One region of the Pseudomonas sp. 5Ae-yellow genome, then DNA from elsewhere that is predicted to be linked to it. Evidence: riboswitches for the same ligand, from Rfam matches in the RefSeq annotation. Region 1 holds a riboswitch; the other holds the start of a gene.

Region 1 (15,746 bases):
GCAAACTGCACACAGGTAGAGGGCGTAGCCATCAGCCGCACTCCACTACGCTCCCCATCGAATGCTTGATGTACATGCCCCCAGAGCACCGCTTTGACCGCTGACTGGCCCGCTAGACGAGCAAAAAAAGTGTCCGCATTGCGCAAACCAATAGGCTGCATCCAGCTACAGCCGATGTCGACCGGATGGTGATGCAGACAGACCAGCAGATGACGATCGCCGGCGGTTGCCAAGGCATCATCAAAGCGCTGCAACTGGCTATCAGCCAGGTATCCGGCAACCGATCCGGACACACTCGAGTCCAGCAGCACGATACGCCAGCTGCCGATATCTACCCAATCCTGGCTCATACCGGAGGCAGCACCCAGACGCTGCATCATGGCGGCGTCATCGTGGTTGCCCGGTATCCAGTGACATGGCGCAGGCAGCTGCAAGCTGGCCTCGATAAAACGCCGATAGGCGAGCTCACTGGCATCTTGGGCTATATCGCCGGTAGCCAGGACCAGATCCATACGGGCAATCTCCGACAGCACGAGATCAACCACAGAGTTCAAACTATCAAGCGTATCAAGGCCCAGCAGATCGTCGCTGTCTGCCGCGAAAAGATGGCTGTCGGTCAACTGAACTATGCAGACATAATCCGTTCCCGCCAATTCCGCTAACGACATGGAAGCACTACTCCTGATTTTCTTCCCAGTTTCAATCATGCAGTCTGCCGCGCAGAGATTCCAGCACTTGGCTACCCCTCAATGCACAAAAGTGAACGACTGCGCACTTTGTCCATGTCGCTGGCAATAACCCAACCACTCGCCGAGAAACTGATTTAACTGATATTTTTCATCGGGTTGCAGCATCTGTTCATTCGGATAAGGATAGACCCCTCGAAAACGACGGCTGTTGTAGGCAGCTACCACTTCGGCCATCCCCGCATCGTGATACAGACGTACCTCCATACTCGGGGGGGTTACCCAATCGTGCTGCCGCTCATGTGACAACAGCAGTGTTGTGGTGTAACGACAGCGTTCCAACACCCGCATATGAAGTGCTTGCTGACTACCGTCCCCGGCATCAAGCGCGATGCGATGATCATCCTGCTCAGCCATCGCTGGCATTAACTTGAGCAATCGCCAGTAATTGGTCTCACACAAAGCCTGTAAGCCAATCAGGTCAACACGGTAGCGGGGTTTGCGCAGGGCGTTCATGGACGAGGCCCCAGGTTGTCACGTACCTGTGCAAGATTCATCTCCAGCCATTGCAAGGCGATAATAGTAGCGGCATTGTCGATCCTGCCGTCCGCAAGCGCCTGCATGGCGTCGGATCGTGACCAGAGACTAACGCGAATATCTTCGCCTTCCTCCTCCAGACCATGAATCCCACCTGCACCGCGGCTGTCGACTCTCGCTAGATAAAGGTGTACCTGCTCATCGCTCCCCCCGGGGGAAGGGAAATAGCGGCAGATAGGGGTCAAATCGAGCAGCGCAAGGCCAGCTTCTTCTTCAGCTTCACGATGCGCTACCTGTTCGGGCGCTTCATCCTTGTCAATAAGGCCAGCAACCAGTTCCAGCATCCAGGGTCGTTCGCTCTTGTCGATAGCGCCCACCCGTACCTGCTCAATCAGTACCAACTGATCCAGCCATGGGTCATAGGGCAGCACACAAACGGCGTCGTGGCGCACAAATAGCTCGCGCCGCAGCGAAGGGCCCCAGCCACCATTAAACAAACGATGGCGCAGGGTCAGCACATCTAGCCGATAAAAGCCCTTGAAACCGGTCTGCCGATCCAGCACTTCGACATCGGCACGGGTAAAGTCGGTCACGTTGCCCCCAAGGGTTGTGGTCAGCGCCTGGCCGACACACAACATGCGTAAACAAAAGAAATCTTGTCGCTGTCGGCCGGGCAAAGACCGCCCTGACCTGCAAACAAGCCTCTAAACTCGCATACCTGCGGGGGTAACGGCAAGCTTTCGCCGCCCGCTTTTAGTTGGGCAGCGAAGGCATCAGACTTTCTGGTAAAGCTGTGAACCGGTTGAGCGGAACTCCTGCGACTTTGCCTGCATGCCCTCTTCAACCGCTAGGTCAACTGCTTCAATGCGCTGCGCCGCCGCGTAGTCGCGTACTTCCTGGGTGATTTTCATGGAGCAGAACTTAGGGCCACACATGGAGCAAAAGTGCGCCACCTTAGCCGAGTCCTTGGGCAGCGTTTCATCATGAAAGGCACGTGCGGTATCGGGATCAAGGCCGAGGTTAAACTGATCGTCCCAGCGGAATTCGAAGCGTGCCTTGCTCAAGGCGTTGTCACGAATCTGCGCCCCCGGATGCCCTTTAGCCAAGTCGGCTGCGTGTGCAGCGATTTTATAGGTAATGATGCCGGTCTTTACGTCATCCCGATTGGGTAGCCCCAAATGCTCTTTGGGCGTGACATAACAGAGCATCGCGCAACCAAACCAGCCGATCATCGCCGCGCCAATACCGGACGTAATATGGTCGTAACCGGGAGCGATGTCGGTGGTCAGCGGCCCCAGCGTATAAAAAGGTGCTTCATCGCAGCACTCCAGTTGCTTGTCCATATTTTCCTTGATGAGCTGCATAGGCACATGCCCTGGACCTTCGATCATGCATTGCACGTCATGCTTCCAGGCGATTTTGGTCAACTCACCAAGGGTTTCCAGCTCACCGAATTGCGCTGCATCGTTGGCGTCGGCGATCGAACCGGGACGCAGGCCATCACCCAGCGAAAAGGACACATCATAGGCCTTCATGATCTCGCAGATATCGTCGAAGTGGGTATAAAGGAAGTTTTCCTGATGATGTGCCAGGCACCATTTGGCCATAATGGAGCCGCCACGCGACACTATTCCGGTCACCCTTTTAGCCGTCATCGGCACATAACGCAGCAGCACTCCAGCATGAATGGTGAAGTAGTCCACGCCTTGCTCGGCTTGCTCAATCAAGGTATCGCGAAAAATTTCCCACGTCAGGTTCTCGGCGATTCCATCTACTTTCTCCAGCGCCTGATAGATGGGGACCGTACCGATGGGCACCGGGGAGTTGCGGATGATCCACTCACGGGTCTCGTGAATATTTTTACCCGTGGACAAATCCATCACCGTATCCGAGCCCCAGCGAATACCCCAGGTCATCTTCTCCACCTCTTCTTCGATGGAGGAGCCTAGTGCCGAGTTGCCGATATTACCGTTGATCTTCACCAGAAAATTACGGCCGATGATCATCGGCTCCAGTTCAGTGTGGTTGATATTGGCAGGAATAATGGCGCGTCCACGCGCCACCTCATCGCGCACAAACTCGGGCGTTATCTCCTTGGGCACGGCGGCACCAAACCCGTGGCCTGGATGCTGATCGGCCAGCAGACCATCGGCACGAGCCTGCGCCAACTTCATATTCTCGCGGATGGCGATGTATTCCATCTCGGGTGTGATAATACCCTTGCGCGCATAGTGCATCTGGCTAACGTTGCGTCCTGCCAGCGCGCGGCGCGGGGTGCGCACATGGGCAAAACGCATGTGATCCAATGCTGGATTGGACAGACGGGCACTGCCGAACTCGGAACTCAGACTTGGTAGCACTTCGGTGTCGCCGCGGGCATCAATCCAGGCGCCGCGCACGTCCGCCAGTCCTGCGCGCAAATCAATCTGTACCCTTGGATCGGTGTAGGGGCCGGAAGTGTCATACACCAGCACCGGCGCGTTTGGCTCAACACCCTTATCAGTCTGGGTATCAGCCAGGCTGATTTCGCGCATCGGTACGCGGATGTCGGGGCGCGAGCCTTGAACGTAAATCTTGCGCGAGTTGGGAAAAGGCTGGGTGGCCGCGCTATCGGAGCCAGAGGTGGCGATAGCGGTATCAGAAGGCTTACTGCTCATGGTTATGCTCCACTGCGTTGATATGTGCAGGGAACCGAAAAGGCGTGCGCGCCCGTCCGCATTAACGGCAGAACGGTAGGCACATATCTCGATTCCTACGCCGGTACTAACCGGTTCAGGTTCAACGGGTATCATCTCAGCTGCCACAATGGCGGCAGCACCCCGTCAAGATTTGTCCACAGTCTAGAAGCTTGTCAGCACGCCTTCAAGCCACACCCTCCAGTATTTTCGGAATCAGCCAAAACTCATCTAACAGGTTAAAAAAAGCGCCAAGTCGGCCAGTTAGTGCAGTAAAAACACTTTGTTCCCAAAGGCTACCAATGCATTGCTTGACCGTGGGGCACCAGCTCTTTAGCCTTGGTTGACAATTCCAACCATGCGAAGGATTCATGCATGCTGCGCCCCTTGTTTGCCGCCTTGTTGCTCGCTGGCGTATCCGGCCATGTTGCCGCCAATACAGACCTCATGACCATCTATCAGGAGGCGCTGCTAAATAGCGCCGATCTGGCCGCCGCACAGGCTGATACCAGGGCCCGTCAGGAGGCCCTGCCACAGGCGCGATCTCAGCTACTACCCAATATCGGTATCGGCGCAGGCGCGTCGCGAGAAGATATTGATATCGATGGCGTCGGCGGCGATAGATATAACACTCACTACTATCAGGCCAGCCTGACGCAGCCCCTGTTTCGCGCCAACCGCTGGTTCGACTATCAGTCCGCGAAGTCCCTGAGTCAGCAGGCAGAACTAGAGTTTTCTGCGACCCAGCAAAATCTCATACTGGAAGTCTCCCAAGCCTACTTCAACGTATTACGTGCGTCCGACAACCTCGCGACTGCCAAGGCTGAAGAGGATGCCTTCGAGCGGCAAATGCAGCAGGCACAGGAGCGCTTTGATGTAGGTCTGTCGGCGCGCACCGACGTACTCGAAGCGCGGGCAGGATACGATACTGCGCGGGCAGCACGACTGACCGCGAAGACCAATCTCGATGTCAGCTATCAGGCACTGACGCGGCTGACCAACCAGGACTACGACAGCCTGTATGGCATCAGCCATGAGCTGCCGGTATTGCCGCCCTCACCTGCAAACCTGCAGCAATGGGTCGAGACCGCATCGACACAGAATCTCAACCTGCTGGCATCACGTTATGCCATTGATAGTGCTGAGGATGGTCTGCGTAGCAGCAAGGCTGGTTATGCACCGGTAGTCGATGCCTTCGTGCGTTACAACGACACCAATGGCGGCGCTGAAATCGCCCGTGCGGGCCAGTCGGCGAATGACACGGCGCTGACCAGCTTTGGCGTAGAACTGACGATGCCGTTATTTACCGGTGGCCTGACCACCTCGCAGGTGCGCGAGTCGACCTACCGCCTGACTCAGGCTGAACAATTGAGCGAGGCCCAGAAACGCCGCGTGGTAGAAAGCACCCGCAACCTTTACCGTACCGTCACCTCCAGCGTTGATGAAATCGACGCCCGACGCCAAGCCATTGTCTCTGCCAAGGCCGCACTGGACGCGACGCAGACAGGATACGAAGTCGGTACCCGCAACGTCGTCGACGTACTGGAGTCCCAGCGTAATCTGTTCCGTACCGTGCGTGACTACAATACCTCGCGTTACAACTACATCATCGACAATTTGAGCCTCAAGCAATCTGCTGGCACCCTAAGCCCGCAGGATCTTGAAGAGCTGTCGAAGTGGCTAATTGCGGACTACGATCCCGACCGCGATTTTATCCCCGAACCAACCGAAGAAGAAATCGAGCGGATGTCCATGGGGCGTCAGACACCTAGTCGGTCAACTGATAACAGCAGCACAGGCTCCACCTTCTGAACCTAAAGCAACACAGTATCCAACAAAAAAGGCGCCGTTATGAGGGCGCCTTTTTTGTTGGATACTTCTAACGCCGCCGTTTAGAGTCGTTGCTCAATCCCCTGCAGCAACAGCTCAAGCGCACCCTGGTTTGCCGCAACCACAGCCAGACCCGCATCGCCCGCCTGCTTTCGCGCTTTAGAGTCCTGCAGCAACGTCAGCAAGGCTTCTGAGATGCCCTGCGAATCATTAACCAATTGCAGCGCACCAGCGCCCTGTAGCAGGTCATTTATTTCGGTGAAATTAAAGCGGTGCGGGCCAGACAATACCGGCAAACCCAGTGCTGCGGGCTCCAGATAATTATGCCCGCCATTGGGCACTAGAGAACCGCCAACAAAGGCGACATCGGCACAGGCATAAAGCATGACCAGCTCCCCCATGGTGTCGCCGAGCAATACCTGATCCGTTGGCGCCGGCGAACCGCCCTGACTACGCCGAACCTGCAACAGGCCTGCGTCCGAAACCTGGCGAGCAACGCTGTCGAAGCGCTCAGGATGGCGCGGCACCAGTATCAAAAGCGCATCTGGCAACGTCTGCAAAAGCACTTGGTGAGCGCGCAGAACCTGTTCGTCTTCCCCTGCATGGGTACTGGCGGCAATCCAGACAGGACGCTCGCCCCAGTTTTTGCGCAGCGCATGTGCCTGAGCCAGCAATGCGGCGGACGGACGAAAATCGAACTTGATGCTACCCGTAACCATCATCGCCGACTTATCTACCCCCAGCGATGAGAAACGCAATGCCTCTGCCTGGCTCTGGACGGCAACCCAGTCGAGCGCGGCAAACATCGGTTTTACCAGCCAGCTAACCCGCTGATACCCCCTCGCCGAGCGCTCCGACAGTCGCGCGTTGGCCAACACCAGGGGTACCTGGGCTCGCTCGCACTCGGCAACCAGATTAGGCCACAACTCAGTTTCCATAATAATACCGACGCGTGGCTTCAGTTTGCGCAACAACCGACGCTGCAGCCAGGGCAAGTCATAGGGCAGATAAGCATGCCCCACCTGCCCACCAAAGAGTTTGCGAATCTGCTCTGAACCGGTCGGCGTCATACACGTAATGGTGATAGGCAGATCGGGATGACGCTGCATCAATTCGCGCACCATAGGTGCCGCCGCAATACTCTCCCCCACCGAAACGGCATGCACCCATATACCGCCCTGGCGCACATCACCGCCTAAAGCAAACCGCTCGGACCAGCGTCTGGCGTACGCTGGCGCCCGCCAAGCCCGATAAATCAGACGCAGCAGTATCAGCGGGATGCAAAGGGTAAAAAAGATACTGTAAAGGGTACGGGTCATGGCTTCTTCCTGTGATCAAGCGCGACATAGAGTAGCAGATGTGACCCGCGGGCCCGGCAGTGTCTATACTAGTGCTTTGCCGCGCCGGGCCGAATCCGCCAAACATTTATTGTCAGGCGCTTTTGTCGGCCCGCCAGCCTTCTTGACTAAAGCACCGGGAGCTCATGAGTACAACCCTTGAAACCGATATTTGCATCCTCGGCGGCGGTATCGCCGGGCTATGGCTAAACGCGCGTCTACGCCAACTAGGCTACAGCACACTGCTGGTTGAACGGGGCGCGTTGGGCGGTGGCCAGAGCGTTAAATCCCAGGGCATCATCCATGGCGGCACCAAGTACGCTCTGAATGGAAAACTCAGCAGCGCAGCCGAAGCAATCGCCGGCATGCCTGAGCGCTGGCGAGCGAGCCTGCAGGGAACCGGCGAGCTGGATCTGCAGGGCGTACGCGTGCTCTCCGAGCACCATTATCTCTGGTCGCCGGGCAGCCTCATCAGCAACCTTGCCGGTTTTTTCGCCAGCAAGGCGCTGCGTGGCCGCGTCGAGCAGGTCAAGGGCAAGCAACTGCCCAAGGTATTTTCCAACGCAGCCTTCAAAGGCAAGGTTTACCAGTTGGCTGAGCTGGTCATTGACGTGCCGACCGCCATTCAGCGTCTTGCCGATCTAGCGGGTGACAGTCTGATAGCCGATAGCGCGCCGCATCTGCAGCGTGCCAGCGACGGCAGTATCGAAGGCGTGCGTCTGCAGCATCAGACAATCAAAGCTCAACGCTATGTGCTCAGTGCCGGAGAAGGGACTGAAGGCCTGCTAAACGACTGGCAACACCCAGAACCTGTGATGCAACGCAGACCGTTGCAAATGGTGCTGGTAAAAGGTCCAGACCTACCACCGCTGTATGCGCACTGCCTGGGCAGCAGCCCAAAGCCACGCATGACCGTCACTACGCACCCGTGTGCAGACGGGCAATGGTGTTGGTACCTTGGTGGCGAGCTGGCCGAACAAGGCGCTGGCCAGACGCCAGATGACCTGATCAACAAGGCCAAGCGCGAGCTGCGTGAGCTATTGCCTTGGGTATCGCTGGAAGGCACTCGCTGGACCACACTGCCGGTCAATCGCGCAGAGCCAGCGCAAAGCGGGCTGGTGCGCCCGGACACGGCCTTCGTGCAGCCCGTGGCAAATGCACTGGTCAGCTGGCCGACGAAGCTTGCCTTGGCGCCGAACCTTGCAGATCAGGTCATCGCACAGCTTGCAGCGCAACAGATCAAGCCTGAAAAGCCCGCAGCGGTCACTAGCGAGCTACCCAAACCAAAAGTATCGGCACCGGTGTGGGATATCTGCTTCCCATGAGTCTGCACAAGCATTACCGCACCCTGGGCAGTACCGGGATGAGTCTCTCACCGCTAGGGTTAGGCACCGTCAAGTTTGGCCGGAATCAGGGGGTGAAATATCCTAGTCATTTCGATCTACCCTCTGATCAGCAAATACGCAACCTGCTGGCACAAGCACAGGACTTGGGCATCAACTTGCTGGATACCGCGCCAGCCTACGGCATCAGCGAGGAGCGCCTCGGTCCGCTGCTGGCGGGTCAGCGAGCGGACTGGCTGATCTGCACTAAAGTGGGCGAAGAGTTCAGCAACGGCGAGTCCAGCTTTGACTTCAGCGCGCAGCATACCAAGCGCTCTGTTGAGCGCTCTCTGCAGCGGCTAGGTACGGACTATCTTGACCTGGTTCTGGTGCACTCCGATGGCAATGACCTGCAAGTTCTGGATGGTGAAGTCTATCCCACGCTGCAGCAGCTCAAACAACAAGGTCTCATCCGTGCGTTTGGTCTGTCCGGCAAGACCATTGAGGGCGGTATCCGGGCACTGGAGTTGGGTGATTGCGCCATGGTCACCTACAACCTGAATGAGCAAGCAGAGCGCCCGGTACTGGACTTTGCCCTGTCACACAACAAGGGCATTCTGATCAAAAAGGCGCTAGCTAGCGGCCATCTCTGCGTTGCGGGTGAAGATCCCGTGCGCAAGGGCCTGGAGTTAGTACTCGGCCATGATGCAGTTACCAGCGCCATCATCGGCACCATCACCCCGGCGCATCTGTCACAGAATGTGCAGGCTGCACTGGCTGTACTTGGCTCACAGGAGTAACGCATGACCTTAATCGTTGCCCGCAAGAACCCGGTGATATTCAAAACCCAGGCTATTCACATACAGGCCAGCAAAGAAGTGCTGCGTTACGCGCCTACCGGGAATCCCCTGAGCTTTTTTGAGATGCAGGAACGCAGGCAACCAATAACCGTGCAGAACCCAGAGCACTTTGAGCTGACAGTGGCCAACCTGGGGGTTTCTGTCGATATTCAGATGGAATGGCAAGGGCGGCAATTTCAGCTATTAGTGCGACAAGACCGGCCTGACCGCGGCGATAACGTACTCAAACTACTGTCAGGCTACGTGCCCGCGCATGAGTTACGCGTGCCTCTACTGACGGCCATGACCGAAATAGCTGAAGAGTTGTTGGTAGAAACCGAGTCGGGTTGGCTACAAGGCCGCTATCAGGATACCTGGCTGCCCACGCCTTACGCCGACAGCCTGGCGTTGGACGAGGAGCAGGTATTTCGCCTCAGTTCACTCGGTGGTTCCAGTCGTCCCGTACTGTGCCGTGAGCTCAACCTGTTGGAGCGTCCGCGAGCCTACGTGCACCTCCCCAGCAACTCGCTGCAGCTGGTCTACCAGATGCGCCTGGCACTGCCGCAGTCGGCCAAACGACTGTCGCTGCTGCATACCGATGAGTTTCTTGATGAAGACAGTGGCGAGCTGGTCGCGCAAATGGACTACGAACGCCCAGAGCTGTTTCTGGCCGAACACCGGGACGGCAAGGCAACAGGCAAACTGTTCATTCTGTTACGCGGAAAGTTAATCGAGCAGGACAGTCAAGAAATGCTACTGAGTGAGGCCTTTGCACCTCAGCACGGATGGATAGTGAACGCCCAGAATTGCAGCTGGCAGGAGGGTCTCGGCGAGCGCTGACCCCCTCCCCCAGGCATATTCAGTGCTGATCACGCTCGCGGATTTTTTCCACTATTGCTGTCGTTGAGCAGCTGTCGACAAAGTTAAGCACCTTAACTTCCCCGCCGTATGCCTGAACAATAGGCGCACCCACGACCTGACCCACACTATAGTCGCCGCCCTTCACCAGCACATCCGGCTTGACCTGCTCCAGCAAACGCTCTGGTGTATCTTCCGCAAAACTGATAACCCAGTCGACAGCGCCCAAGCCAGCCAACACCGTCATACGTCGCTCGACGCTATTGATGGGACGCCCCGGACCTTTCAAACGCGTAACGGAGGCATCATCGTTGATCGCGACTATGAGTCTATCGCCCTGACTGCGCGCTTCTTCCAGGTAACCAACGTGACCGGCGTGAATAATATCAAAGCAGCCGTTGGTAAACACGATGCGTTCACCATGGGCACGAGCATCTTCCAGCGCCTGCAGCAGCTGCTCTACACCAACCACACCGCGCTCGCTGCCCTGCTCGCGCTGAACCGCACGACGCAACTCAGGCGCGCTAATAGCCGCCGTACCCAGCTTGCCTATAACGATACCGGCAGCAATGTTTGACAGCCCAACCGCATTTGGCAAGCTCTCACCAGCCGCTAGTGCCGCAGCCAAGGTGGAAATAACGGTATCACCAGCGCCCGTCACATCAAACACTTCAAGCGCACGCGCCGGGAGGTGCAATGCGGGCTCGCCGCTGCGTAATAGCGTCATCCCCTGTTCACTACGAGTCACCAGCAAGGCATCCAGCTGTAGCTCGGCGATCAGCGCCATACCCTTCTCGACCAGTTCCTGCTCGCTACCACAGCGGCCTACAACCGCTTCAAATTCGGCCAGGTTGGGCGTAATCAGGCTGGCACCACGATAGATGGAAAAATCACTGCCTTTAGGATCAGCTAATACCGGCACGCCGCGCTCACGAGCAAGTTTTATCAGCGCCTGATGATTGACCAGGGCACCCTTGCCATAGTCTGACAGCACCAGCACCTTTGCCTTATCCAGCAAGCCTGAAACCGACGCCAGCAACGCATCTGCGTCCGTAGCAAAGCGCTCTTCAAAATCCAGCCGAATAAGCTGTTGATGGCGACTCATGACGCGCAACTTGGTAATGGTTGGCTGACCTTCACACTGCTGAAAATCGCAGTAAACGCCTGCGGCGTTCAACCGCTGCTGCAGGCTCTCGGCAGCTTCATCCTTGCCGGTTACACCGACTAGCCAGGCAGGAGCGCCAAGCGCTGAGATATTCAAGGCAACGTTGCCCGCGCCACCGGGGCGATCTTCTATCTGCTCGACCTTAACCACCGGCACCGGCGCTTCAGGTGAGATCCGGTGGGTAGGCCCATGCCAATAACGATCCAACATCACATCCCCGACCACGAGTACCGGGGCGGAGTCGAAGCGGGGCATGGTCAATTTCATCTTGTCTGATACCTGTTTCTGGTCCGACAGCGCGCCGGAAGGTTGCATATTAGCCGTGGCTTTCTTCTTCAAACTGCATACTGTGCAAGCGGGCATAGTACCCATTCTGAGCCATCAACTCGGCATGCGAGCCGCGCTCAACAATCTTGCCCTGATCCATCACCAGAATAATATCGGCTTTCTCGATGGTCGATAGGCGGTGAGCGATCACCAGCGTCGTACGCCCCTGCATCACACGATCCAGCGCGGCCTGAATGTGCCGCTCTGACTCGGTATCCAGCGCCGAGGTAGCCTCATCAAGGATCAATACCGGCGCATCCTTCAGCAGCGCTCGTGCAATGGCCAGACGCTGGCGTTGCCCGCCCGATAACAACACGCCGTTCTCACCTACCAGGGTATCGAACCCTTGCGGTAACTGATCGATAAACTCCTTGGCGTAAGCTGCTTCGGCCGCCGCTTTGACGGCCTCCATCGGCGCACCAGCCAGATCACCATAGGCAATATTGCTGGTGATAGTGTCGTTAAATAACGTCACATGTTGGCTGACCAATGCCATATGGTGTCGCAGGTTACGCAGGCGATACTGTTCAATAGGCACGCCGTCGAGCAGTATTTCGCCCTGGTCGTGATGATAGAAACGCGGAATCAGATTGGCCAGCGTCGACTTACCACTGCCGGACCGACCAACCAGCGCCACCATCTGCCCTGGCGCAATGGAAAAATTAATATCCTCAAGAACCTGCTTCTCAGTATCCGGATACCTGAAACTCAACCCCTTGATATCAAGTTGGCCGCTGACTCGATCGCGCTCCAGCGTGCCCTGATCAAGCTCTGGTTCTTCATCAAGCTGCTCAAAAACACTCTCAGCTGCAGCAATACCCTTTTGAATATTGGCGCTCACCTCGGACAGCTGCCGAATCGGCTTGGGTAGCAGGCCCGCTGCGGTGATATAGGAAACGAGGTCGCCCACCGAGGCATCGCCGCGCAAAAACAGCACCAGAAACATCACCACAGCCATGGCTGAATAGGTTACCAACTGCAGGGTGGGTGTATAAACAGCGCCCGTGCGGGTCATCTTCAGCCCGCGCTGACGATTGTTCTCGCTGGCCTTGTTAAAACGCTCGGTTTCATACTGTTCGCCACCAAAGCTGCGCACGACGCGGTAGCCCTGAATAGTCTCTGATGTCACATGGGTTACATCACCCATCGCCGTCTGAATTTTTCTGCTTTGGCTACGGAATTTCTTGCTGGTACTGTTCACCATAACGGCAATCACCGGCAGGATGGCAATCAGCACCAGCGTCAACCGCCAGTTCATCCAGAGCAGGTAGCCGAACAGGAAAATGACGGTCATACCTTCGCGAAAAATCACTTTGATCGCGTCAGTCGCGGCGCCGGTCACCATGGTCACATTAAAGGTGACACGAGAGACCAAGTGCCCTGAGCTGTGGTTATCAAAGTACCGGTTGGGCAATGTCAGAAAGTTATTGAACAGCGCAGTACGCAGATCATGCACCACACCGAGCGATACCTTGGCGATATAGTAATTACCTAAAAAGGAGCCAATACCTTGGTAGGTAGCCACCGCAATAATAAATAGCGGAAACCCCCAAATCATTGGCACACCGAAAAACAGGGCGTCACCACCACTATTGAGGCCGTCAACAAAATACTTAAGCACCCAGGCCATCGCAGGCTGACTGGAGGCAAAAATCACAAAACCAAAGATGCTGATGGCAAAAGGTACCCAATAGGGTTTCACGTAACCGAGCAGCCGCAGGTAAATGCGTATGCTGGAGCGCATGAATGATTCTTTCTGAGCGTTCGACATGAAATTTTCACGGGTGAAGGATCAAGCGGCGAGTCTATCACAGCTCAAAGGCGACACAGCACCCGAAGGCAATCTGCGATAAACTGGCGTTTTTAATCAGGAAAAAGTATGCGGCCACTCAGCAGGGACCAATTTGAAGCGATGCGGCTGGGTGCCACCGTACTGGAACAAGATGCCCATGGTGTCAAGGTTCTGCGGCTGGCCGATGGTAGCTTTCTGAAGCTATTCAGACGGAAAAGCTGGTTTTCCAAAACGGTGTTCTTTACGCCCGCTCAGCGGTTTGCGCAAAATGCCACCGCACTCAGTGAACGAAACATACCCTGCCCGCAAGTCATCGACTTGTTTCAGATGCGCAGCCCGTATCGCTCGGTTGTCCACTACGCCCCTTTACCAGGTGACACCCTGCGACACCTGTTAGGCAACAGCGAGGAGGCGCGTGCGATCGAGCTGCTTAGAGAGCTTGCCACCTTCATCAATACGCTGCACGACAAGGGAGTGTATTTCCGCTCTTTGCACCTGGGCAACATCATCTTGACGCCGCAAGGCGAACTTGGCCTGATTGATATCTCCGACATGCGCTGCCTCAACCGCCCATTATCAAAAAGGCTCCGCGCAAGAAACTATCATCACCTGCTGCGTTATGAGCAAGATTGGAAAAACGTCAGTTTTGAGATGAAGCAGCTATTTTCTGCGCATTAACGCACGTCAAGTTGAGCTCTAAAGCGAAGCCAGGTTGCAAAATAGCCAGCAAATACTTACTCCAATCAGGCTGCTCAATTGCACAGTAGCGCCTGACGTTTTTCGCAGTCCAGCGTCAAGAGTGCAGGCCGGGGCGCAGGGCGAGCGCGACAATATCGCTGAGCAAAGCAATACCAACTGCCGGTATGTGCTCCCGAGTGGAATAGGCCCCAGCGAAAACGATCGTGCTTGTCACGAAACTCGCTTACCAGTATCCAGAGACAGGCAGCACCTGGTTTGTCACAGGTCGACCCACCATATTGATCAGCCAGCGCTCACAGTAAACCTCGCCCTCACGCCAACCGTGGCTAGGAAGAACCGTTTTCCAAGCTGAACGACCTGTTTTTAATAGTTCGACTTTAAAACAACATGCTACTTAAGTGTCTCTGGCGGTGCGGATATTTCTTTTTTTAAAATCAAATGCCTAAGCCGCTTGAGAAGCTGCTTATCCCACTGTCGCAGCGGCACCTGCCTGAGCAGCTTCCAGCCATATGATTTATCGTAGATAACAGCCATGCGCAACGCCTTGGTGACAAGTCGCGCTTTAGCAGATTCGTACTGGGGGTGCTCGGCGTAAGGCGCTATTACGTCCAAGCCGTAACGGTACTCCGCTTTATAATTTTTTGACAAACTGCCTTCGTGCTTGCGGTACAGCGTCACAGTGTCCGGCAAAATATCGACAAAGAATCCGGCCTTGGCGACTTTCAGGGTCATTTGAAAGTCTTGAATCTTGATTGCTGCATCATAACGTCCTGCCATGTCAACTGCATCTCGCCGGTAGACTGCGATGTTGCCGCCTACCACTAAGGCAGCCGAAAGAGCCTGTGAAAAGTCATAGCGACGCACAGATCGCTTCTTGTCCTTTTTAGGGAGTAGCTCACCCTGCTCATCGATACGCACCGCGACACCACCCAGGCACCCGACTTCCGGGTGCTCACGTAGATAGGCCATCTGCACTGAGAGGCGATGTGGCGGCATGATGTCGTCTGCATCGAATGTCGCTATGAAATCTCCTCTCGCCTGGGCCAGCCCCGTATTCAGGGCCGCACTAACACCTGCATTTTCCTGGCGTATAAACTCCACACGCTGTGCAAGCCCATCTTGGTTAGCGGCCAGTGTGCGCTCGATAACCTGAACGCTGTTATCGGTAGAGCCGTCATCCACCACGATCAATTCAAAATTCGGGTAGTCCTGCGACAGCACGCTGCGCAATGTTTCATCAACATACCCCGCATAGTTGTAGCAAGGCACAATGACAGAGACTAACGGATATTCGCTTAAAGACTTGGTTATCATTCGGTGTGCTTACTCCAGCAGGGACGCCTTGCCAGTGTTAATTTTCCAAACCGGAAAATACAGATAGGGTAGCTCGATATCGCCCAACTGACTGCTGGCTAGACGCCGGGACTTCATGACCGCCTAGGTTATCAGCATGGATATATCCAGAGGCTGGCTTTATGTCACAAAGCTTATATGAGTTGACCAGCGAAAAATCGACACCCAAGCGCTCTAACACCAGGACGCAATACTCTAAATAGGAAATCTTAATAAAGGTAAGCGTCCGGCGATCACACCTTGATAGCAGGCTTCCAATTGTGCGGCAGTAGCTCGTCGATGGCGTTGTTCTTCTGCGTTGGCAGTCGGGTCAGCACATCTTTCAG
Region 2 (15,746 bases), on a different contig from region 1:
AAGAGATCGCCAAGCAGCGGACCTATCGGCCTGCAGCCAAGTGTTGATGACTTGGCAAGGTCAGTAATCCATGTGGCTGAAAACCAGCCTCACTGACTCAGGAGGCAAATATTACAAGATATTTCAAAGAAGACTGCAAACCCGCAGGTTGGCTGGGGCAGGGGTTTATACTCGCTCGCAGCGCAAATCTGCGAGCTAAGCTGGTTTTTTTATCAACCTGGTAACTCAGGCGGAATGCCCATTTTTACTGGGGCTGTAGCCTGTTTTTTCCGCCGATGGCGCGACTATCTTTAACCTGCGCAGCGCTGCGACCATGTGTCGCGTCAGCTTTATGGCAAAACCGGACAAATCCTTGATCTGTGTCATGCCTTTTCACCCGTGAAGCTGCTAGTGCTGCGCTGACAGCCGTTTGGCGGCACCCTCTGTGACCTCGTTGACTAATTCACCGGCGCAACGCAGAATCGTGCTTCACAGCCAAGACAGAACCATGCTTACAGCAACCCCCCCTCCCAGCCTGCAACAGCGCGCGTTATCAGCGATGAAGCTCTCATTGCTGGTGCTCATGCTGCTGTTTCTGTCTGCCATGGCCCAACAGAAGTCAGTCGCGCCCTTCTCTGCCGAGCGCGGCTTTGTTGGTCAGCTAGAGCAACTGGTTGTTGCTGCCCACAGCGGATCGTTAAAGCTTCAGAAAGACAGCTCCTCCAGGAGCGGTGCCCCTGAGCCAGGCCCAAGCCTGCACTGGGCCACAACCAGTAACTTCGATCTTGTATTGGCAGGGTTCGATAATGCCTCCACGCGAAACAGCCGCCAGCGCGATAGCTCGCCGCTAACCCCTGCCTATCTTTTACCTCCGCTCCGCGCGCCTCCTGTGGCGTAATTCTCAACGCTATCACCGGTTGTTATCGCAACAACTACTCTCATTTATAGTTTGAGTATTACCCATGAAATCGCTACGTTCACGAGCCCTGACTTACGGCTTGGTGATTGCGCTCGGACTGCTGAGCGCGTTACCCAGCCTGTTACCTAACTCTGTGTCTACCAGACTGCCGGCCTGGTATACCCAGCACACCATTACCCTTGGCCTCGACCTGCAAGGCGGCTCGCATTTATTGCTGGAGGCCGATACCCAGACGCTGTTTACCGATCAGCTTGAAGCCTTTTCCCGTGAGTTGACTGTCGCCATGCGCAAGTCAGCTATCGCCTACCAAAGCCCCTCCTTCAGCGGTGTGCACGCGGCATTGAAAGTTCATAACCCCGCGCAATTGACTCAGGCCCTGAAGCTCGCCAAAGAACTCGCGCATAACCAGGTTGACGGACATCAGCGCTTCGATATTCAGGCCGAGGACGGACAATTACTGATCCGCCTGAACAAGCAATGGCAGCAGGCGTTATCAAAGGATGCGGTAGAGCGCAGCCTGGAAGTCGTGCGGCGTCGTCTGAATGAAACCGGCCTGGTTGAGCCAAGTATTACGCGTCAGGGTGAAGACGGCATTCTGGTGCAAATGCCAGGCGTGGCCGATCCCCACGAGATTCGCACGCTGCTGGGCACAACGGCCAAGATGCTGTTTCACTGGCAGGCTCTGCCTGACGCGGGTAATAACGCAGATACCCAAATAGTTGCCGGTGCCAATGGCGAGCAGAGCTACCGACTCGAACGCCGCGTAGCCATGGCTGGTGAGCGTATCAGTGATGCGCAGATGGCCTTCAGCCCCGACACTGGCCAGCCGGTGGTCACCTTCAAGCTCGATAGCCAGGGAGCCAAGCTGTTTGGTGAGATAACCCGGGACAACATCGGCCGACCCCTGGCCATCGTTCTCGACAATAAGGTGATTACCGCGCCAGTGATTCGCAGCGTCATTGCTGGCGGCAGCGGCGAAATCAGCGGCAGTTTTTCTACTCAAGAGGCCAGCAACCTGGCGCTGCTGTTGCGCGCCGGCGCTTTGCCGGTGCCGCTGCATGTGATTGAGGAGCGCACGGTCGGCCCGGATCTGGGCAGCGATGCGATTGCCATGGGGCTCACCACGGGGCTCATCGGCGCAGCCATGGTGATCGCCTTTATGCTGGGTATCTACGGTACCTGGGGCCTGATCGCCTGCATTGGCCTATCGGTCAACATCGGACTGGTATTCGGTGTGCTTGGCGCTTTGGGTGCCACCCTCACGCTACCGGGCATTGCCGGTATCATACTGACCGTGGGTATGGCGGTGGACGCCAATATCCTGATCAACGAGCGGATTCGCGAAGAGGCGCGCCGCGGAAAGTCGGCTGCCATGGCCCTTAAAGAAGGCTTTGATCGCGCCTACAGCACCATTTTGGACTCCAACCTGACCACCCTGATTGCCATTAGCTTGCTGTTTCTGTTTGGCAGCGGGCCGGTAAAGGGGTTTGCCGTCACCATCGGCATTGGCTTGCTAACCTCAATGTTTACCGCCATTGCGGTGACGCGCCTGATGATGGAAAAAAGCATCAAGGGGAAAGAACGCCAGCCGCTGAAAATATCCGGTATCACCTGGCTGGATAAAACCAGTGGGCGTGGGATTGATTTTCTGCGCGGACGATTTATTGGACTGGCTGCCTCTGCGCTTCTGTCGATTGCATCGATCGCCCTGTTTGTGCAGCCGGGGCTGCACTATGGCGTCGATTTTACCGGCGGTACCGTGATCGAAGTGCAAGCTCAGTCGGTCACGGTTGATCAACTGAGACAGTCGCTGGAAACACAAAGCCTGGGGGCGGCCAGCATTCAGGAATTTGGCGATGATGGTCACTTTTTGATTCGATTGGCGGCGCCAGCCGGTCATTCAGGCCAGACAGCCACGCAGGTCGACGAGATCAAATCAGCGGTAACCCAGCTGCAGGCCACAGCGGAATTTCCGCGTGTCGATATGGTGGGCCCCAAGGTCAGCGGTGACTTCAGTGATCTCACCATACTGGCGATTCTTGCAGCCGGGGCCGGCATGCTGCTTTACCTCTGGGTGCGCTTCGAGTCGCATTTTGCCCTGGCTGCTACCTTGACGATTGCACTGGACCTGACCAAAACCATTGGCTTTTTTGCGCTCACCGGCGTCGAGTTCAACCTCACCGCTGTGGCTGCCCTGCTCGCCTTGATTGGCTACTCTGTCAACGACAAGGTAGTGGTATTTGACCGTATTCGCGAGAACCTGCGGCTCACCCCGGACAAACCCATGTTGCAGCTATTGAACGAGAGCATCTCGTCTACCTTAACGCGGACCATCTTTACCTCGGTGACCAGTTTTCTCGCCTTGCTACCGATGGGCATCGCCGGTGGCGCTGCGGTGGCCAGTTTCGCTCTGCCTATGCTGTTTGGCATCGTGATCGGCACCAGTTCGTCAATCTTCATCGCTTCCCCGATTCTGTACTACCTTAGCCAACGACGGAAACGTAAGGGGTTAGCGCAATTACGGCCCACGGCTGAAGAAATACAAAAACAACTGAACGCTATTCCCTGAGGAATTCGATATGTCCTGGATAATGCTTATTGTCGGCCTGGTGCTATTGATTTTTGGTGCCGACCTACTGGTGAAAGGTGCGGCCAGACTGGCCGCGAGTTTCGGCGTGCCAGCACTGGTAGTTGGCTTAACGGTAGTGGCCTTCGGTACCAGCGCGCCTGAGTTGGCGGTCAGCGTCAAGTCGGCCTGGTCAGGGCAAGCCGAATTGGCTGTGGCCAATGTGGTCGGCAGTAACATATTCAATATCCTGTGTATTCTCGGGCTAGCGGCGCTCATTTCTCCGCTGGTTGTGTCGGCCCAACTCATCCGGCAGGACGTTCCCATCATGATCCTGGTGTCCGCGGCGGCCACGGCCATGGCCTGGGACGGCAGTATCGTGAAATGGGAGGCGGCGTTGCTGTTTATCGGATTGCTCGCCTATACCGGATTTCTGTTCCTGCAGGGCCGCAAGCAGGGTCTGGAGACGGCTGACGCAGACACCGCCGGGCTTTTGCAGCAGAAGGCGCCACTCTGGCAAAACCTCGCGTTACTGGTTGTTGGCTTGGTCCTGCTGGTGTTGGGCGCGCGTTTTCTGGTGCAGAGCGCAGTGCAGATAGCCTCGTCCTTTGGTGTCAGCGATGCGGTGATAGGTCTCACGATAGTAGCTATCGGCACCTCGCTGCCGGAGGTCATGACGTCTGTAGTGGCTACCCTGAAGGGCCAGCGCGACATCGCTATCGGCAACGTAGTTGGCAGCAATATATTCAATATTCTCTGCGTACTCGGGTTGTCAGGTCTGGTCTCGCCGGAGCCTTTGCTGGCCAATATGCAAATGGCATCGCTGGATATGCCGGTGATGTTGGCTGTAGCGCTGCTGTGTTTGCCCCTGTTCTTCGTGGGTGCAAGTTTATCGCGGTTGGAAGGCGGGCTATTTCTCGTGCTTTACGCCGCGTATGTCTGGTACCTGATCGCACTCACACTCAACCTGGGGTATCTGAGCGACCTGCGAACAGGCATTATTTTCGTGCTGGTTCCCCTGGTGGCGGTCTACGTCACTACGCTATTAGGTGTCGACCTAAGGCGGCGCCTCAGATAACGCATGCGCGACGCTGTGCCACCTTGCTCAGCAGGCCGCCAGGCACGATGATGTCTTTGGTCCAGCCACAGTCGGCTTTCCCTGCAGGTAGCGATGAAGGAGTTAAAGCGTAGATGAACGACACTACAAAGCCGCTGTTTGGCACAGCAGACGCCTCTTATCAGGCGGCCGGCGAACTGGCGGGAATTCAACAGTTAGTGACTGATTTCTATCAGATTATGGACACCTGGAGCGGTGCAACCAAGATCCGGGCCATGCACAAATCCGATCTTAGTCAGTCTGCTGACAAGTTGACCTGTTTTCTGTCTGGCTGGCTGGGCGGGCCGCGGTTGTATCAGGAGCGCTATGGCTCGATCAGCATTCCCGGCTTTCATGCTCAGTGGCCGATAGATGCTCAGGCTCGAGATGCCTGGCTAGGCTGCATGCAGCAGGCCATCGAACGCCAGCCGTTCAGTGCGGACTTCAAAGGGTATCTATTGGCTCAGCTTAGCGTTCCGGCCAATCGCGTCGTACAGGCCAGTCAGGCCCGCCTGCAAGCCAGTCAGTAAGCCCGCTGCAGCTCGCAGACGCAGCATTTACATCAACTAGCTCCGCTGGCTCGAATCAAGAGCCAGCTTTACCAGCAGCACGCGCTCATTGCCAGCCGATGGCAGGCCCCACACGTCGGTAGAGGGTAGCCCCTGAAACGGAATACCCACCCATTTTTGCTTTGTACTCAAACAACTTTAAATCACCTTCCATATCGGGATTTCAACAAAAAACGCCGTAGTTACTAAGCGCTCAGATTAGCCGCAGCCTTCCAAGCCATGTATGGTAGTTACATATATAAGCGATCTGGCCCGGCTTGGTAATGTCCAATGACGTAGCCAGATCTTCTCTTCAAACGCTCTCAGGAGGCTACATATGAAGAAGGATCCCACTAAAGGTTTCATTGCACTACTCGGTTGGGCACCCAATGCCGTCGAAGCAGCAGCTACCTTCGACCGCCGCTATGTTGTTGTGGCACCTGAATGGGCGGAAGAGTATTGCAAAACCCATAACATCCCCTATCTACCCTGGAACTTCGAGCGTTTAAATGATCGCTCAGTGGAAATTGCACAAACCCTGAAAGACATGGGTGTCGATGTTGCTATTCCGCTATTCGAAGAAACCGTAGAGTGGGCTGGTGCGATCAACTCGGTGCTGCTCGACAACCCTCGTTTGTTTGGTCAAGCCATGCTGATGCGTGACAAATCGCTGATGAAGCGTCGAGCGCAGCTGGGCGGCATCCGCGTAGGTATCTTTGAAGAAGCCCATGACCGCGAGGACGTTATCCGCTTCCTCAAGCGCGTCAACCAGACCCTGCTAAAGCTGGACGGTGACCCGAACGATCCAATCCACTTCAAGGCCTTCGATAAGGCTGGCTGCCTTGGGCACCGCGTTATTCGTACGCCTGATGATGTTGATGCCATTCCGGATGATGAGTTTCCGTCACTGATGGAGTCGCACCTGGACGGCTGGGAGTTCGCGGTAGAGGCATGGATTCACAACGGCAAGATTCGCTTCCTGAACATTTCCGAGTACGTGCGCCTGGGTTATTCAGTGCATGTGCCTGCGTCACCTAGCCTGGAAGCCTACCGCCCGCAAATCGTCCAGCAGATCGAAAAGCTGATCAAGACCTTTGATATCGAGTTCGGCATGATTCACCCCGAGTACTTTGTTACCAGCGATGGTGAAATGTACTTCGGCGAGGTCGCTTACAGACCGCCAGGCTTCAAGGTTTTCGAGCTTCTTGAGCGCGTTTACAAGGGCTTCAATGCGTATCACGCAACCATGCTGGTATTTGATCCCAAAACGACTGAAGAAGAGGTCAAGGCTTACTTCCCGCGCGAAGTTGAAGACGCGACTGGCTACGCCGGCTGCTTTGGTGTTTACCCACGCCGCCGCGTTGTGAGCAAGCTGGAGATGCCTGAAGAGACAGAAGATCACCCTTACTTCGAGTCCCATGAGTTAACCACTCCGCTGGAAGAAATGGTAACCAAGCGCACGGCGTTCGGCACGCATTGGGGTCTGCTCTACTTTGTCGGTGAGGACTCTCAGGTGATGCACGACCTGCTAAAGCGTCAGGAAGAACTCGACTTCTACGTGTAGCGCTTCAACGACTGGCCCCCTATTATGGGTCGCAACAGTTTGAGCAAGGGGAAGTGTGTGGTGAACAGCGATACCATGAATCAGGTTGATGACAGCAAGCTGCAAATGTTGTTGTCGCGATTCGATGACGCCGTTCAGGCGATGGCAAGTGCACCTGCGTTTGCCAAGATCGGCAAACTCGACCGGGTATTTGATACCGGGCGTCGTGTTCTGCTGCAAGAAGGTGGCTGTGCCGCCGTCGCTGCTCGCGCCCAAATAATAGAGGCCGCAGGGGTCTTTATGGGCTCAGACTGGGATAGCCCACAAACCCTGGTTCCGGGACTGACCGGCCTCACCTTGCGCAGCCCGGATGCCAACACGCTGGTGATCGAAGCATTCAGCCAGCTGCGGCTGCTGGCTGTCTCGCGCGGGGACTACGCCCACCCGACCATTAGTGCCGAACAGGCGCATCATTTCCTCACCCAGGTTTTGGCCAGCAACCTTGTGCTGTTATTCAGCCCGCCCAGCGAAGCTGAGCGTGAGACTCAGGGCAAGCTGGTAGCGCTACCGCGCAACCTTCTCGAACATTTAGCAAGTTGTATTGGCTATGAATACATCATTGATCAACTGATTGATGAGATTTGGCGTATTCAACAGCAGCGGCCCATTCAAGTCAGCTCTGTGCGACGTATGATTACCCAGATAGCCATCTGCCAAGCCAATCCTGATATCGATCTTGGCACCAGCGGCCAAGGGGCGGATCGTCTAGTCAGCAGCCTTTTTGGCCCGACCCATGCGTGCCGTGAAGACCCCGGCGTAGAGGTCTATCAAGAACGGCTTGAGTATATGGACAACACCGCATTGCAGAGTGAGGCCACCGGCTTCGCTCGGGCAATGCACGACACCGGCCTGGTGTCTGCCTACCACACGGTCCTGGTCAGACACCTGCTCAACGAAGGTGAGCATCTGCTTTCAGAGGCTTTAGGGTTGTCATCCACCGGCCGCGATTGCCTGATGTGCTATCGCGAGCTGGCGCTCAGTCTAATTGATGCCTGCGTGTTTCCGGCAACGCCACAGGCCATTTACGGTTTATCGTTGATGCTGGAGCGCGGCATTCTGTATCAACCTCCCGTGGCTCCGGCGATGTGGCGACAGCTAGGGTTGCCGCTGAGCACCTACGCTCGTGATCGTCTAGCGATGGCGTTTGGTGATCAGGCTACGCCTGAGGCCTTCTTGCTTGAAGGCGTACTTTGCATGCTCGGCCTGCCGCTGGGCGTGGGTCAAGGCAACAACCCGACCTGTCAGTCGGCGCGCGCCCTGTCCATGTGGGCCTACAACGACCCGGACTACATGCTGCAAATGGTCACCTGGGCCGCGCGTGATAACGAAATCATCATGCACTTCGAAGGTCAGCCGGTCTCCTCCCAGGAAAGCCTGTCGGGTGTTGCAACCAGCCTGCCAATCGATCTCGATCCGGTCTCACTGATTGTCGTACCGCATCTCGACCGTATTTATGCCGAGATGGGGCGGCGTTGCATTGGCCGCGAAGGCGATCCGCACCGCTGGGTCAATCCGGAGTTTCATGGCTGGTGGTCTGGCCGAGGGTTTCGGCTGAATGTTGATGTGCCGACGGGCAAGTTAGTTGATCTTGATAATTTTTTACGCCACTTTTATGCGGCTTATCACCCTTTTCACAATGGCAACCAGCCCCTGATCCATCCACAACCCGCAGGTATCGCGGTGACTGATAGCGCTGCGCGCTTTATTGGCTGGCATGCGATTACCATTTTGCGCGTGACGCTAGACCCAAAGGATGTGATGCGCGTTTACTTCTTCAATCCCAACAACGATAGCGGCCAGAACTGGGGCGACGGTTTAACCGTGAGCACTGCCGGTAATGGCGAACGCTTCGGGGAAGCCTCACTACCCTTCGAGCAGTTTCTCTCACGTCTGTATATCTTCCATTATGATCCTCTTGAGCACGGTGAGATGGCGAGCGTCACCCGTGGCGAGTTGGATGAAATTATTGGCTATATACAGCGAAGCTGGGGCGCCGATCGGCTGCCTGCTGGCGAACTGCAAGGTGATAGCGGACCAGCAGCCTGATCAGCTTTCTGGCTGATCTTCTGCTGCTGATAGCTAATTCTCCCCTTCCTGAAGCAGCTGCAATTTCAGGGTGCCCAGTTGCTGGTTACCGGGCGTCAACGCAAGGCCGACATCAATAACGTCAAGCGCTTCCTTGCGACGCCCAATAGAGTTAAGCGCTACCGCGTAACCATAGCGGTAGCGTACGGTCGTTGGCGAAAACTCAAGTGCATCGGCTAAAGGTTCAAGCGCCTGCGCTAGGCGCTTCTGTCGGACCTGCAATAACCCCAAACTGAAATGCAAAGACGCTGCCTTCGGCAAGCGCTGCAACCCATCCTTTAACAAGCGCTCACCATCAGGGTCGCGCAACGAGCCGCGGTAAAGATCCGCAAGATTCACGTAGGCAGCTTCAAAGTATGGGTCTAGCAGCAGAGCACGCTCGTAAGCCTGCTCTGCCAGCGCCAGTTGGTTGCGTGCCTGATAATAGAGGGCTAGATTCACCTGTGCTGAGGGGCTATCTGCATTAGCTTGTTGTACCGCAACATACTCATCCAGCGCATTTTGTAGATCACTTCGCTGCTCTGCTGGCACCTGCTCTGGCGTAATATCCAACAGTTGTTCAACGGCGCTAATACGAACCGTGCGGATAGAGTCCGTTAGCAACGGCGCCGCCAACTGCCAGCGTATGAAGGGTGCGCGCCCCGCCAGCGCACGCAATGCACCAAGCCGCAACTGTGAATCAGGATCGCCCAGAGCCAGGCGGACATCGTCCAGCACCTCTGGCTCAGGCCAGTCTTGCAATAAGCTGGCGGCGGTCGCTCGGGCAATCATCGGTTGTGTTTGGTTACTCAGCAGCGCTAACAGTGCCTCGGGTGACTGCTGCTTACCGTTGCGCGCCTCATGCAGGGTTTGCGCATAGTCTTGATGGCCTTGTGGGATATGGCCATACCATTGCTCGACCTGATCCGCAGCCCATTGTGCGCTCTGCTGCTGGTGGCAACCGTTACAGGCATTAGGCACGCCAAGACTAAGAGTCTGGTCAGGGCGCGGAATGCGCAAACTGTGGTCACGGCGTGGATCGACGCCCATATAAGTGGTCGCTGGCATATGACAATCAACACACTGTGAACCGGCAACGTCTTGATGAAAATGATGCTTGGGTGTTTGGTATTCATCGGATAGGTGGCATTGCAGGCATACGCCATTGCCGGGCGCACGCAGTTCCAGGCTGTGAGGATCGTGACAGTCGCTGCAGGTCACGCCAGCGTCATACATTTTGCTTTGCACAAAAGAGCCGTGTACGAAGACCTCATCCTGAACCTGGCCGTCAGCGTGATAAAGCCCTTCATCCAGGTTGGCCAACAGAAAGCTCTCGACCAGTTGCTGCGCGGGGGTATTGTCATCAAAGAGTTGGGCGCGGCGGGAGTGGCAAGCGGCGCAGACCTGAATCTCGGTTTCAGTCGTTTTGACCAGGCTACGTTCTGGCCGGCCGCTTTCTGGGTTGTGCTGCCAGATGGCGTTGTGGCGTTCATCAAACTTCAACGTCAGCCCTTTCTGGCTGACTTGCTGAGCGCTCAGTTGTTGCGGCGCCGCTGCCCACTGCAGATGCAGCGAGCCTGGGCCGTGGCAGGATTCACAGGCTACATCAATATCGGACCAACTAGTCTTGTAAGCATTACGGACCGGGTCATAGTTACGTTGCAGGTTGGTGGAATGGCATTCAGCACAGGTCAGATTCCAATTGAAGTTGCGCCCGGTCCAGTGGAAGGCCTTGTCCGAGTCATCGCCATTAAACTCAGGATTGAGCTGGAACCAGCGCTGACCGCCCTGCTCTTTTAGCCGCGCATCCCAGGCTACGCTGAACGCCTGATAGCGACCGCCGGGTAGTTCCAGCAAGTATTGCTGCAAGGGATAGATACCGAAGGTGTAACGAGCCAGGTAATCCTGATACTCACCCTGTTCATTAGCGGTGTTAATGACGAATTCAGCGCCCCGGCGAGAAAAGCGCGTCGTTATGCCGCCGAACTCAAAAACCGCATCATTGAAGTCGCCCAATACGCTTGTGTCAGTGCTTTTTTGCATTGCCAGATCATGGTGCGAATCAGCAAAGCGCTCAGCCTGCTCCGCATGACAACCCACACAGGCTTCCATCCCAACAAACTCTGCGACCAATGCAGACTGGCCAGCAGGTTGAATGTCTATGATGGCAGGATGCACACTGGGCTTTTGCACCTCTGTGTGCTGAGCCCACCAGGCCGCTACAGCCAATAGCAAGACTAATATCGCCAACAGCAGAATCAGACTCTTTTTGCGGTCGCCAGCGGAGATAGTAGGTGCAGTGCTGCTGTCTTCTTTGCTTACTGGCGCTTTCTTTTTATTTTGCGTGCTGCGCATCGTTTTGGCCTTGTTCGCTCCTGAGCCGAGCCTTCGTAGCCTCGCCGCCTTCGCTAGTCTGCGTGTTGAATACGCGTACCCAAGGTATGCTGCTCACCGGGCTGCAACACGCGAGCATCAGGCCCGGCGTTAGCTGCCTCGATACAAAGCATGCGCAGATAGCCTTCGGCAGGAAACTCACTTAACCGCAGGCTTTTATCCACCCACGGGTTCCACACCACGACTGACTCACTGCCTTGACGCTCAACCACGACCGAGTTGTCGCCTGCATGCAAGCACAGGTTATCGCCATGACCATAATAGATGCGGTCCAGCTCTGCCTTGAACTGCACATCGCCTGCTTGGGTTTTGTGTGTCCAGCCATCCAGCGCATCGATATAACACGAGGCATCCAGCCCGCTGATGCGCGCCTGGTGAATACTGCCAACGGGTAAATAGGTATGTAACGCCTGACTCAACTTCATGGGTTCCGCGCCCATATTGGTGGTGGTGAGCTGCACATCAAGGCCTGCGCCCAGACGAAACTCGACATACACCTGCCAGGGCTCGCCCGGCAACTGTTCACTGATACAGGCGGCGGGCAGGTCAAAGCGCAGATATACACCCTGGCTATCTTCCGTGGCGGTGCTAAGCACCCACTTGGCACGCCGCGCTATGCCGTGTGCCGCCGCTGGGCGATCACCACCAAACCAGGGCCAGCATAGCGGGATACCGCCGCGCAGTGATTTTCCCGGCAGCTGCGGATCATCGGGGCTGACCCACAGCAATGGCAGCTGTCCCTTTGGCGTGCATTGCAGAAGATGAGCCCCTTCCAGCGCGATCCTGGCTGACACTTGCGGGTGATCTATAACAACAAAGGTCTTGCCGGCGGGGTTATCTATAAGTTGAATGCAGTCTGGCAGCATCAGCGAAAATCCATCGTGAAAATTCAAGGTTATCACGCAGGAAGCGTAAGTACCGCGACACAATTACGCTGACGAGCTTTTGCTATATAGGTCGCTTTATCGGCAAACTGCATAAGCTGTTCAAGGCTGGCATTACCGTCGCTCGATGCCGTCACACCAAAACTGCAGGTCAGCTTAATCAGCTTGCCTGCATAGTCAACGGTCATCGCCTCAACTGCCTTACGCAGTCGTTCCGCCATATCGCAGGCCACTGCAATATCGGCGCCGGGGAGCAGCAGAGCGAACTCTTCACCGCCGACACGGGCCAGCACATCGCCAGCGCGTATTTGACTACGTACCGTGTCGGCGAGCGACTTTAGTACCTGATCGCCAGCAGCATGCCCATAGCAATCGTTGACCTGTTTGAAATGGTCCGCATCAAATCCGATCAACGCTAATGGCTGGCCCGAGCGTCTGGCTTGATCAATAGTCGGTTGGCTCAAGGCAGCAAAAGCTCGGCGATTGTTCAGTCCAGTAAGCTCATCCTGATAAGCCAGTTCTTCAGCGCGCAACTTGGCTGCACCAAGCTCAGCCTGCATGTCCTTCAGCTCGGTTATATCCGTGGCAATCTCGATGCGCACCAAGCGTCCGTCAGGCCACAAAATCGCTTGATCACGACACTGATACCAACGCTGGGTAACCGTGTTGCGAAACTCCCATATATGAACCTCTCTGGGTTCACCATTGCTATCAAGCAGGCGGCCATTAGTGCAAAAGCTGCAAGGCCCCGATTGCCCCTGCTGCAGCACCTGCCAGCATTTGCGATTACCGGCTTCACCCCAACGTTTTCTGCTGTAGGCGTTTAAAAAGAGCAGATCGTAGCTTTGCATATCAGCTACATAGATCGCTGCATCAATACTATCGAGAACGGTCTCAAAGGCACGCTGACTTACGGTTTTTGACTGCTGATCCTGCGCTTTAGTGTCTGGCATATAGCTACCTGCTTACGTGCTGTGCTGCTGAAAGCCGTTATTCAGTTGTTGCTACCGAGCCTCGGCACATAAGGCCATTATCGGCGAAAGACCACGCCAACCCCAAGGAAATATTAAATAGCCATCAACCTACGCTGACAAGTCGATGTATGACATCATATTGCCGCTGTAAGCCCCATAACAATTCAACTCGTCGCCAGGGGAGTTCAAGCAGAGCCAAGGCCTGCTTTAGCTGAGAACCCGTTGGTCAACTGACCAACCAAACCCTGGAACCTGATCCGGATAATACCGGCGGAGGAAGCGCGACATGTCGTATCTGAGTCTGGCTGCCGTAACGGCTGCCTTGTTGTTATTTATATGGATTGGCCTCAGGGCCCGCCAACCCGACACCGGGCTGGACGACTACATTACCGCACGTAACAGTCAGGGCGCTCAAGCACTGGGGCTGTCATTTCTGGCATCTGGCATGGGCGGCTGGATTCTGTTTGCCCCGCCAGAAGTGGGCGCACTGGTCGGCCCGGTGGCATTAGCAGGCTACGCTGTCGGCGCCGCCCTGCCCTTTATCGTACTTGCCTTTTGTGGACCCGCTATCCGCCGTGCACTGCCTGAAGGTAGAAGCATAGGCGAGTTCGCTCAGGCCTGCTTCGGCGGCGGCGTGCGTCGCTGGGTCGCTTTAATCTCGCTGTTGTATATGAGCTGCTTTCTAATTGCCGAACTGACTGCAATCGGCGCCATCACCGGCATGCTCTCCGATGTTAATCCGGCACTGGTGATTGTCGGCGTTGCGCTGGCGACCCTGGTTTACACGGTTTGGGGAGGTTTGCGCGCAAGCCTGATGACTGACCGCTGGCAAGCGTGGATGCTGCTTGGCCTGCTGCTGGTTGTAGGCTATGTCGCGCTACAGCGTTTACCGCACATTGACACCAGCGCGCCTATGCCAGGCATTCCTGCAGGCGCTGCACTGGGTGTGGCGCTGACGCTAGTGATCGCTGTGACCGCCGCCAATCTGTTTCATCAGGGCTATTGGCAACGCGTATGGGCGGCAGAAGATGCGACCGCTCTGGGTAAAGGCGCACTGCTGGGTGGTATCACCACGGTTCTGGTGGTGGCGCTGGTCGGCGGCATGGCCATACTGACGGTTATGAGTGGCGCTGATATCGGCTCACCCCCAATCCCCTTCTTCGCTATGCTCAGCGACGCACCGGCTTGGCTAAGCCTGCTGGCGCTACTGCTGGCGTTAAGCCTGGTTGCCTCGTCGGTCGATACCTTGCAGAACGCCATCGCTTCGTTAGCCGTGACCGAAAAGAAAGGACTTTCTATCGTCGCTGCACGCTGGTTTACCGTGGTGCTGATGGTGCCGGTTGTGCTGATTGCCCTGCAGGGCATCTCGGTATTGCGATTGTTTCTGATAGCTGACCTGTTGTGCGCGACTGCGGTAGTCCCTGTCCTGCTGGGACTGTGGTCGCGGATGACACCCCTGGCTGCCATAGCCGGCTCTGTTGCAGGTTTGATCGGGGCAGTTCTGCCCGGCTGGGTCGCCAGTGCAAGCCTGACTCAAGGCATTCTCATTGCCAGCTTTCCCGGCGGCGTACCCAGCCTTGGCCCCTTCGTTGGCGCGCTACTCGCCTCCACTCTGGTCAGTCTGCTGGTTGCCTCTCTCGCTCCCCGTAGCGCTTCGACAGAGCTGCATCGATAAACGAGAATATCTCGATCACAGCGAATTCCGCGTAGACCATCTATAGTCATCTAAGCCAAAAAACAAAAAACAGAAGGCTGCGTTGACTATGGAACATCATGATGTGATCATCATCGGTGCTGGCCTGTCCGGCATCGGCACTGCTTGCCACCTCTCCCGCGAATGCCCTGAGCACAGTTACCTGATACTTGAGCGCCGAGACGCTATCGGCGGTACCTGGGACCTGTTCCGCTACCCAGGCATTCGCTCAGACTCCGATATGTTCAGCTTTGGCTACGCTTTCCGTCCCTGGAATGCACTGCGCACACTGGCTGACGGCCCAGCCATCCGCCAGTACATTACCGATACCGCCGAGGAGCATGGCGTCCTGCCGCACATCAGCTTTGGTCAGGAGACGCAGCACGCCAACTGGGATTCCAAGACACAGAGCTGGACTGTCAGCACGCTCGATAGCAAGGGTGCAAGACACCTGTTCAGTTGCGACTTTCTGATCAGTTGCACCGGTTATTACGATCACAAACAGGGCTACCTGCCCCATTTTCCGGGGGTTGATACATTTAAGGGACGCTGTATTCACCCACAGCACTGGCCGGAGGATCTAGACTATCGCGGCAAGCGGGTGGTGGTCATTGGTAGTGGCGCAACGGCGGTAACCCTGGTCCCAGCCATGGCTCAAGAGGTTGCTCATATCACCATGCTGCAACGCTCGCCCTCCTACATCATGTCCGTTCCCGCGCAAGATACCTTGACCTCCGTACTCAGCCATCTAATGCCAAAAAGCTGGGCCTACCGATTAGCTAGACGTCGCAACATTGCCATTCAACGCTGGATTTACAAAGCCGCTAAACGTTGGCCAGATAAGACCCGCCAGTTTTTACTCAAGGGCGTGAGTGACAAGCTGCATGATCAAAGTCTGATGCGCCACTTTACCCCTGACTATATGCCCTGGGATCAGCGGCTGTGTGCAGTGCCCGATGCAGACTTGTTTGCCGCCATCAACAGCGGCCAGGCATCGGTTGTCACCGATCAAATCAGCACATTTAC

Evidence for each region. Region 1 has a riboswitch for thiamine pyrophosphate ahead of thiC (phosphomethylpyrimidine synthase ThiC). Riboswitches for the same ligand answer to the same signal wherever they lie in the genome.
Region 2: another riboswitch for thiamine pyrophosphate. It lies ahead of H4J77_RS09030 (sodium:solute symporter family transporter); the one in region 1 lies ahead of thiC (phosphomethylpyrimidine synthase ThiC).

Annotation. Positions count from the first base shown of each region.
Region 1 covers NZ_JACGWE010000009.1:126,803-142,548, forward strand. The annotation lists gene cpdA (3',5'-cyclic-AMP phosphodiesterase) at 1-668, opposite strand, end outside; gene H4J77_RS08240 (DUF1249 domain-containing protein) at 747-1,202, opposite strand; gene H4J77_RS08245 (NUDIX domain-containing protein) at 1,199-1,816, opposite strand; gene thiC (phosphomethylpyrimidine synthase ThiC) at 1,997-3,880, opposite strand; TPP riboswitch at 3,956-4,055, opposite strand; gene H4J77_RS08255 (TolC family outer membrane protein) at 4,274-5,710, shown strand; gene waaA (lipid IV(A) 3-deoxy-D-manno-octulosonic acid transferase) at 5,791-7,047, opposite strand; gene H4J77_RS08265 (FAD-binding oxidoreductase) at 7,212-8,390, shown strand; gene H4J77_RS08270 (aldo/keto reductase) at 8,387-9,187, shown strand; gene H4J77_RS08275 (metal ABC transporter ATPase) at 9,191-10,066, shown strand; gene hldE (bifunctional D-glycero-beta-D-manno-heptose-7-phosphate kinase/D-glycero-beta-D-manno-heptose 1-phosphate adenylyltransferase HldE) at 10,086-11,516, opposite strand; gene msbA (lipid A export permease/ATP-binding protein MsbA) at 11,566-13,347, opposite strand; gene H4J77_RS08290 (lipopolysaccharide kinase InaA family protein) at 13,456-14,046, shown strand; gene H4J77_RS08295 (glycosyltransferase family 2 protein) at 14,458-15,381, opposite strand; partial or broken gene H4J77_RS08300 (transposase domain-containing protein) at 15,654-15,746, opposite strand, start outside.
Region 2 covers NZ_JACGWE010000011.1:25,748-41,493, reverse strand. The annotation lists gene H4J77_RS09080 (hypothetical protein) at 226-366, opposite strand; gene H4J77_RS09075 (hypothetical protein) at 488-877, shown strand; gene secD (protein translocase subunit SecD) at 942-3,467, shown strand; gene H4J77_RS09065 (calcium/sodium antiporter) at 3,478-4,542, shown strand; gene H4J77_RS09060 (group II truncated hemoglobin) at 4,656-5,090, shown strand; gene H4J77_RS09055 (acetyl-CoA carboxylase biotin carboxylase subunit family protein) at 5,446-6,672, shown strand; gene H4J77_RS09050 (hypothetical protein) at 6,748-8,757, shown strand; gene H4J77_RS09045 (ammonia-forming cytochrome c nitrite reductase subunit c552) at 8,791-11,130, opposite strand; gene H4J77_RS09040 (D-hexose-6-phosphate mutarotase) at 11,184-12,035, opposite strand; gene H4J77_RS09035 (GGDEF domain-containing protein) at 12,068-13,006, opposite strand; TPP riboswitch at 13,195-13,324, shown strand; gene H4J77_RS09030 (sodium:solute symporter family transporter) at 13,314-14,702, shown strand; gene H4J77_RS09025 (NAD(P)/FAD-dependent oxidoreductase) at 14,791-15,746, shown strand, end outside.